2 regions of the Mesorhizobium sp. M7A.F.Ca.MR.148.00.0.0 genome follow, and region 2 is predicted to be linked to the other one. Evidence: riboswitches for the same ligand, from Rfam matches in the RefSeq annotation. Region 2 holds a riboswitch; the other holds the start of a gene.

Region 1 (4,281 bases), on a different contig from region 2:
CCTGCCGGTGTTGGGATCGATAATACCCTTGGGCTTCGGCGCGACGAGGGTGCCTGAACTGTCGTTCAATCCCATTCCAGCGCTCCTTTTTTCCATTCATAGGCAAAGCCGATGGTCAGCACCGCCAGAAACACCATCATCGACCAGAAACCGAGCATGCCGATCTTCGAAAACGACACCGCCCACGGAAACAGGAAGGCCACTTCCAGGTCGAAGATGATGAACAGGATCGACACCAGGTAGAAACGGATGTCGAACTTCATGCGGGCGTCGTCGAACGAGTTGAAACCGCACTCATAGGCGGAAAGCTTTTCGGGATCGGGATTGCGGTAGGCCACCAGGAAGGGCGCGGCCAGCAGCGCAAGGCCGACAACCAGCGCCACGCCTATGAACAGGACGATGGGCAGGTATGAGCTCAAGAGTGCGTTCATGCTCGGCTTTCCGTTGGCGCCAATCCAGTTTGATTACAGCACCGGACCCTAATGCGGAAGCGTGACAGTTTAACCGCTGAACCGTTTTAAGGGCCTATGCTGCAACGCGGCGAGGGTTAGCGCAGCACTTCCAGCGAAGCAAGTCAAACCTTGTTCAAAACACCGAGCTGGACGGCATATCGCGGCAAACTGGTCCGATCTGCTCCTGTTTGATTTCCTTCGCGTTTTACTCCACTTTTCTCTCCTGACATGGATGCAGCCAAAACCCTGCTAGCATGGGTTGGAATCAGCCATTCGACCCTCGGTCAAACACTTCAAAGTGATGCCTGCATGAAGGAAAAGATCTCGCTCCCCACGGCCCGTCGCATCGCGCTTGCCGCCCAGGGGTTTCTCGATCCCCGCCCGACCGGCACGCCCGACCGCCGGCATTTTGCCCGCACCCTCTCCCGCACCGGCCTGCTGCAGATCGATTCCGTCAGCGCGGTGGTGCGCGCTCATTATATGCCGCTCTATTCGCGCCTTGGTCCCTACCCGTTCTCGCTGCTCGACAACGCGGCCGTGACGCGTAAGCGCACGGTTTTCGAATACTGGGCGCACGAGGCGTCCTTCCTGCCGGTCGAGACCTACCCGCTGATGCGCTGGCGCATGCAGCGCGCCGAGCGCGGCGACGAAATGTATCTGGGCCTCGCCAAATGGGGCCGCGAGCACGCCGCCTATATCGAAGAGATTTACCGCCAGGTCGCCGAGCGCGGCCCGATTGCCGCTTCCGCGCTCGAAGGCCAGAAAGGCTCGGGTGGCTGGTGGGGCTGGAGCCATGCCAAGCACGCATTCGAATGGCTGTTCTGGGCAGGCCGCATCACCACGGCGCATCGTCGCGGGTTCGAGCGCTTCTATGATCTGCCCGAGCGCGTGCTGCCGCAGGCGATCCTCGACCTCCCAGTGCCGACGCCTGAGGACGCGCACCGCGAATTGCTGCGCATTTCCGCCCGCGCCCACGGCGTGGCGACTTCAGGCGATTTGCGCGATTATTTCCGCCTGTCGCCGGCCGACATGAAAGGCCGGCTGGAGGAACTGGTTGAAACCGGCGAGTTGCTGCCGGTGCGTGTCGAAGGCTGGGACAAGCCGGCCTATCTTCACCGGGACGCCCGCCTGCCGCGCAAAATCGGGGCCCGCGCCCTGCTGGCGCCCTTCGATCCGGTTGTCTTCGAACGATCGCGCACCGAGCGGCTGTTCGATTTCCATTACCGCATCGAGATCTACACGCCGGCCGACAAGCGGCAATACGGCTATTATGTCCTGCCGTTCCTGCTCGGCGACAGGATCGTGGCACGCGTCGACCTCAAGGCAGATCGTCCGGCCAGCGTGCTGCGGGTCCATGCGGCCTACGCCGAGCCCAAGGCGCCACCTGAAACCGCTGCAGAACTGTTCGAGGAATTGAAGCAGATGCAGGGCTGGCTCGGGCTCGAACGCATGGAAGTGACCCCGGCCGGCGATTTGGGTCCGGCGCTGGCCGACATCGCCATGTCGTAAGCTCGCGTTGACACCGCCGCTCGCAAAAGCCTAAATCCGGTTCAGATGGTCTCTTGCCCGCAACGGCAAGAGCTAAGAGGGAATGCGGTGCGGGGCAAAATCCCAAATCCGCGGCTGTCCCCGCAACTGTAAGCGAAGAGCCAAGGCCGAAAGCCACTGGGAGTTCCCGGGAAGGCGGCTACCCAAGGCGATGACCCGCGAGCCAGGAGACCTGCCGTCTGCGACTTTAGAATCCGATCGCCCGGCGGGTTTCCGGGCAAGGAGCCCGATCTTTGGACCACGACAGCAGTTTTTCGGCTGGCACAGCGGATATTTCGTCCGGCCATGATGATGCCTTGGCCGGCGTCACCATCATCGTCTGCGCCTCTTGCCGCGATGAGACCGGCTCCGACGCTCATCCCCGCGCCGGCGAATTGCTGGCGGAGGATACGCGCCGCGCCGCATCCAGCGACGACATCCGCATCCGCAGCGTCGAATGCCTTGGCAATTGCAAGCGGCGCCTCAGCGCCGCCATCCTGCGCGACGGCTGCTGGAGCTATGTCTTTGGCGACCTGACCGAGACCAGCGGGGCCGACCTCGTCACGGGCGCCAAGCTTTTCGCCACCTCGACCGACGGCCTCATTCCCTGGCGTGGCCGTCCCGATAGCCTGAAGCGCGGCCTCGTTGCCCGCATTCCTCCCCTCGACATGCTGAAGGACTGACCATGACTGCCCCAGATTCGTCTGCGAACCTCTCCCGCGTTCCCTGCACCGTCGTCACCGGCTTCCTCGGCGCCGGCAAGACGACGCTGGTCCGCCATCTCCTGGAAAACGCCGGCGGCAAGCGCATTGCCATAATCGTCAACGAGTTTGGCGACATCGGCATCGACGGCGAGATCCTGAAGGGCTGCGGCATCGACACCTGCCCGGAGGAAAACATCGTCGAACTGGCCAATGGCTGCATCTGCTGCACCGTCGCCGATGATTTCGTCCCGGCGCTTGACAAGATCCTGTCGCTGACGCCGAGGGTCGACCATATCCTGATCGAGACTTCGGGCCTGGCGCTGCCCAAGCCGCTGGTCCAGGCCTTTCAATGGCCGAGCGTGAAGAGCCGCGTCACAGTCGACGGCGTCATCGCCGTGGTCGACGGGCCGGCATTGGCCGAAGGCCGCGTCGCCAACGACATGGACGCACTTCAGGCGCAGCGCGCCGGGGACGAGACGCTCGACCACGACGACCCGGTGGAAGAACTGTTCGAGGATCAGATCGCCTGCGCCGACCTGATCATCCTGTCGAAAAGCGACCTGATGGACGCCGCCGGCACCGCCCGCGCCAACGCCATCATCAACGAACACTCCGCCCGCGCCGTGAAGATCGTGCCGGCGTCGCATGGCAAGGTCGATCCCTCGGTGCTGCTCGGGCTCGGTCTCGCCGTCGAGGACGACATCGAAAACCGCAAATCCCATCATGACGGCGCGTTCGACCACGAGCATGACGACTTCGACACCTTCATCGTCGACATTGCCTCGATCGCCAATCCGGACGAGCTGGCAAAGCGCGTCGCCACCGTCGCAGAAGAAGAGAACGTGCTGCGCGTAAAAGGCTTCGTCGAAGTCGGCGGCAAGCCGATGCGGCTCTTGCTGCAGGCCGTCGGGCCGCGCGTCAATCATTACTATGACCGCGCCTGGACCGCGCAGGACGACCGCCGTTCGCGCCTCGTCGTCATCGGCCTGAAGGGGCTGAACCGCCCGGCGATCGAGCGTATACTCGCCGGCTGATTTCGGACACGGGTCGCGATGCACATCCTCACCACGACATCCGCCTCGCTCGACGACCTCGCCGAGCCGGTCGATCTGCGGCAGACGCCGGCGGATATCGTGGCGCTGTCCTTCACCGACAGCGACCTCGCCGGACTGGCGGCAGCTTGGAAGGCCGATGCCGGCCGCCTGCCCTCGATGCGGCTGGCCGCACTGCGTGACCTGCGCCATCCGATGTCCGTCGACCTCTGGGTCGACAGCGTCGCCCGCCACGCCAAGATCATCCTCGTGCGCATCCTCGGCGGCTACGACTGGTGGCGCTACGGCTGCGACCAGCTCGCCTCGACCGCCCGCGAACGCGGCATAAAACTGGCGCTGCTGCCCGGCGAATGCCGCGACGAGGATTTGCGCCTGATCGAAGCCTCTACGCTGCCGCGCGAGGAACTCGACGACCTGCTCGACTATTTCCGCGAGGGCGGCCCGGCGAATATGAGCGCGCTGGTGCGGAGGCTGGCACGGCTGGCGGGGTCGGATGCGCCTTTCGTCGAACCGGTCGCCGTGCCCAAAGCTGGCTACTACGAACCC
Region 2 (4,281 bases):
GTCTGCAGCACGGTCTGGCCGGCGACGCATTCGGCGTCGACATCGGAAAGCGAAAACCGGATTGGTGTCACGGCCTCGACGGCAGCAGCAGCGCCGTCTTCCGCCGGCGGCGAGAATGGCGCCGGGATCTCCTCCACGGCAGGCGCAGCAAAGCTTTCCTGATGGTATTTCGCCATGTCGAAGCCGGCGGCGTCCAGCATGCCGCGCACGGCGCGCATGAAGGGATCGGGGCCGCAGCAGAAAATCTCGCGCTCGCGGAAATCGGGCGCCAGCAATGGCAGCCGGATCGCGTCGATGCGGCCCATATGGCCGAACCAGCCCTCGCGGCTCGACCGCTCCTCGATCATGAAGCCGAGCGACAGGCCGGGCATGCGGCTGCCGAGCAGCTCGAGTTCCTTGCGGAAAATGATCTCTTCCGGGCGGCGCGCACAGTTGACGAAGCCGACATCTGTCCATGGCGCACAGTCGTTCAACCAGCGCAGCATCGACATCATCGGCGTCACGCCGGAGCCCGCCGAAATGAACAGATATTTGGCCGCCGGGTGGCTATGCAGCGAAAAATCACCGGTCGGCCCATAGGCCTTGACGTGTGAGCCCGGCGTCAGATAGTCGAACATCCAGCGCGTGCCGGTGCTGCCTGCCTGCGCCTTGACCGTCACCGCGATCGAGAACGGCCGCGACGGCGAGGACGACAGCGTGTAGGTGCGCATCAGCGGCCCCTCCGATGTCGGCAGTTCCAGCGTCACGAACTGGCCCGGCTTGTAGCGGAACCAGGTCTGGTTGTCGGAGCGGAAGGTGAAGGTCTTCACGTCCGGCGCTTCGTCGCTGACGCCGATCACTTCCAGCACCTGCAGCCGGTCGTTCCAGGGCGTCATCTGGTCGAGATGGCGATAGAGGCCAAGGTCCGTCATCGCATTCATCCTCTTGTCCCCTGGGCTAGGCGACGCTGCGCAGGGCCGGCCGGCCGCCTTCGGCAAGGCGCGGCCCGATGAACGACGCGTACCACTCGACGAACTGGATCACGCCGCCCTCATGCAGCTCCGAATAGGGGCCTGGTTCGTAGGCCGGCGACAGGATGCCGAAGGCGTTTTCCTCGACGATGCGGCGGTCCTGGTCGTTGGTCTCGGTCCAGACATGGGTGAGCTCAGCGAGGTCGTAGTCGACGCCTTCGACCGCATCCTTGTGGACGAGCCATTTCGTCGTCACCGCGGTTTCCGTGGCACTGATCGGCAGCACGCGGAAGGTGACGGCGTGGTCGCCGAGGATATGGTTCCAGGTGGTCGGATAGTGGTAGAGCAGCAAGGAGCCGATGCGGTCGGTTGAAACGCTGTCGGACAGGTTCTTCTGGACCGCCCGTTTTCCCGTCATGGTGTAGCTGACGGCATCGCGCAGCAGCGGCGCGCGGGTGGCGCGGTACTGCCCTGCCGGATCGATGCGGAATTTGCTCGGCAAGCCAGCGGCCTCGCATTTGGCCCAGTGCGCGACCATTTCAGGGTCGCTGTCGGCGCCTTGGACGCCGGTCACGGTCGGAGCCTCGGGGAAGGTCTTGCACAGTTCGGGGTGATTGGCGACGCAGTGGTAGCACTCGCGGTTGTTTTCCCAGACCAGCTTCCAGTTGCCCTTCTCGATGATCGTGCTCTCAAAGGCGATCTTTGCCTCACGCAAACGGTGCGGCAAAAGATAAGGTTCGATCATCGCCCGCATCGGCGCGAAATCCGCCGGCTCCTTGGCCAGGCAGATGAAGATGTAGCCGCCGACGCTCTCGCAGGCGACCGGCTTCAGGCCGAAATCACTCTTGTCGAAACCGTCGGCCATCTGGCGGGCAAACAGCAGGCGGCCGTCCAGCTGATAGGTCCACTGATGATAGGGGCAGACGAGCTTTGCCGCCGTACCCTTCTCCGTGTTGCACACGCGGCTGCCGCGATGGCGGCAGGAATTGTGGAAGGCGTTGATCTTGCCTTGCTGGTCGCGGACAAGGACAACCGGATAGTCACCGATCTGCACGGTGATGTAGCTGCCCGGCTTCGGCAGTTCGCAATCATGGCCGATGAACAGCCAGTCGCGATACCAGATAAGCTCCATGTCGAGCTTGAAGTAGTCTGGATCGGTGTAGAAGGGCTGCTCCAGTGAAAAGCCTTGCCGGCGCCCCTTCAGGAGCCTCAGCATGTCGTTGCGGATATCCATGTCCTGTCCTCGTTTCTAAGGACTGAACTGGTGGTGATGGAGGAAGGATTGAAACGCAGGCCGGCTAGGTGCCGGACATGCGCTATCCACCTCTTGACCGCCCACCGCGATCAGTCGAGTCTAAAAATCTCGGGCTGGTTTCCGGGCTCTGGAGTTGTCCTTGCGGACCATCGCGACACCTTCCCAGGCAGTTGCCCAGTGGTCTCCCGTTGCGACTTGAACTCCACCACCGTTGCGGGGGCAGCGCCGGATTCTGACCGGCTTCCCAATTCTCCGCCTCGTCGTCACGAAGCGGCACCTGAGATGGTATGATCTAACCACGATCGCGGGCGCGCCGTCGGCATGAAAACGACATCGTATCCATGCGGCGCGACACGGCATGCGAAACGTCACCGCAGATCGTCGCGGGCCGAAATCCCGCCTCCCGGGCCGCCATTTGCCGGCCGCGATCTTCCCTAATCCGACCCTTGGCGGGGGTCAAAAAAGGTTGACGGCTTCGAAAAGTGACTATTAGCTTGCCCTAAAATCGAACCGAACGGTTCGTTTCTGTTGACGGTGCGTGCAGGACGGTGTGAACGCTGGGCTTTGAAACAGTCAGTGATCCATCGGATGGCTAAACCTAACATACTGATATGAAGAAGAAAAATGTACCCGTAGATTCCCTTGGCACAATTTCAAGGTGTGGATTCATGGTCCACACGGAACAACTTCGTGATTGGAAAAGGCGGGGTTGCCCTCCCACATCGGGGCTGTCCGAACGACGCGATTTCATTTCCAAGACACGCCGCTAGACGGACGGAAAAAAGACGATACTGGAGTACCAAAAATGAAAAAGATCATTCTCACTGCCGCAGCCCTTCTGGCCATTTCCGGCAGCGCCTTCGCTGGTAGCGACCACTACGGTTCGAACGCCGCGGCAGCCACTGCTGTCGACAGCTCGTACACCGCTTCGACCAAGAAGTCGGAACCGGCTGCTCAGGCGCCTGCCCAGGGTGCTGACCACAACCTCTTCGGCAACAACTAACAGCCGATTCCCAGTCGACGGCGGGCTCGCTCGCCGCCCTGGCGAACTTCAGGCATTCGAAATTCGGACATTCAGGAGTATTTAAGATGAACAAGATCCTCATTGCTGCCGCCGCCGTTCTGGCCATCACCGGCAGCGCTTTCGCGGGCAGCGACAACTACGGTTCGAACGGCTCCAATCAGCCTGCCGCCGCTGTGGACCAGTCGTACACGGCTTCCACCAAGACCTCGGAACCGGCTGCCCAGACGCCCGCTCAGGGCAGCGACCGTAACCTCTTCGGTCGCTAATTACCAATTTCGCAACCGACGGCAGCTGTGTCTGTCGTCTGGCGAAATCCAGAATTCAGGAGACTAAAATGAACAAGATCCTTATTGCTGCCGCCGCCGTTCTGGCCATCACCGGCAGTGCCTTCGCCGGCAGCGACAACTTTGGCTCCAACGGCGCCAACCAGCCTGCGGTTACTTCGGTTGACAGCGCGCATACGAGCTCGGTCCGCAACAGCGGTGGCCTCGTCGAGAAGCTGCTCAATTCGTCGGGCGACGTAGAGAAGTCCGCCCCTCAGGGCAGCGACCGGAATCTCTTTGGCCGTTAACAGCCGAAGCTGATCTTCAACAAAAGAGTGGCGGGCCTGGCCCGCTGCTCTTTTTGCGTCCAAGACGCGGTCCTGCGTCAGGCCGCCTTCGCTTCAGCCTCATGAAGGGCAAACGACCGCCCATCGGTGTCGAAGATATGCAGGTCCTCGCCATTGGCGCTCAGCCTCAATGTCGAACCGCGCTTGACCTCGACATTGCCGGGCAGCTTGGTCACCAGCGGCAGGTCGGCGCGACCGATGTCGACATAGACCAGCTGCACCTCGCCGAGCTGCTCGACATAGTCGACCGTCCCCTCGAACAGATAGTCCGCGCCGCTGGCGATGATCAGGTCCTCCGGCCGCACGCCAAAACTCACCGCAGCGCCCTTCGCCGAAGCCGGCGTCGCGATCGGCACGGTTGCCTTGCGTCCGCCGACATGGCTGACGACGGTCGGATTGCCTGATTTGTCGATGGTTGCGGGCAGGATATTCATGGCCGGCG

What was found. Region 2 has a riboswitch for cobalamin ahead of EOB49_RS04285 (aromatic ring-hydroxylating dioxygenase subunit alpha). Riboswitches for the same ligand answer to the same signal wherever they lie in the genome.
Region 1: another riboswitch for cobalamin. It lies ahead of EOB49_RS21540 (DUF1636 family protein); the one in region 2 lies ahead of EOB49_RS04285 (aromatic ring-hydroxylating dioxygenase subunit alpha).

What each region holds. Positions count from the first base shown of each region.
Region 1 covers NZ_RZTB01000065.1:124-4,404, reverse strand. Annotated here, with positions in the region: gene EOB49_RS21555 (NADH-quinone oxidoreductase subunit B) at 1-75, opposite strand, end outside; gene EOB49_RS21550 (NADH-quinone oxidoreductase subunit A) at 66-431, opposite strand; gene EOB49_RS21545 (winged helix-turn-helix domain-containing protein) at 762-1,961, shown strand; cobalamin riboswitch at 1,991-2,195, shown strand; gene EOB49_RS21540 (DUF1636 family protein) at 2,234-2,662, shown strand; gene cobW (cobalamin biosynthesis protein CobW) at 2,665-3,717, shown strand; partial or broken gene EOB49_RS21530 (cobaltochelatase subunit CobN) at 3,736-4,281, shown strand, end outside.
Region 2 covers NZ_RZTB01000007.1:17,977-22,257, reverse strand. Annotated here, with positions in the region: gene EOB49_RS04290 (hybrid-cluster NAD(P)-dependent oxidoreductase) at 1-911, opposite strand, end outside; gene EOB49_RS04285 (aromatic ring-hydroxylating dioxygenase subunit alpha) at 937-2,184, opposite strand; cobalamin riboswitch at 2,299-2,501, opposite strand; gene EOB49_RS04280 (DUF680 domain-containing protein) at 3,011-3,208, shown strand; gene EOB49_RS04275 (DUF680 domain-containing protein) at 3,295-3,495, shown strand; gene EOB49_RS04270 (DUF680 domain-containing protein) at 3,564-3,800, shown strand; gene ugpC (sn-glycerol-3-phosphate ABC transporter ATP-binding protein UgpC) at 3,878-4,281, opposite strand, start outside.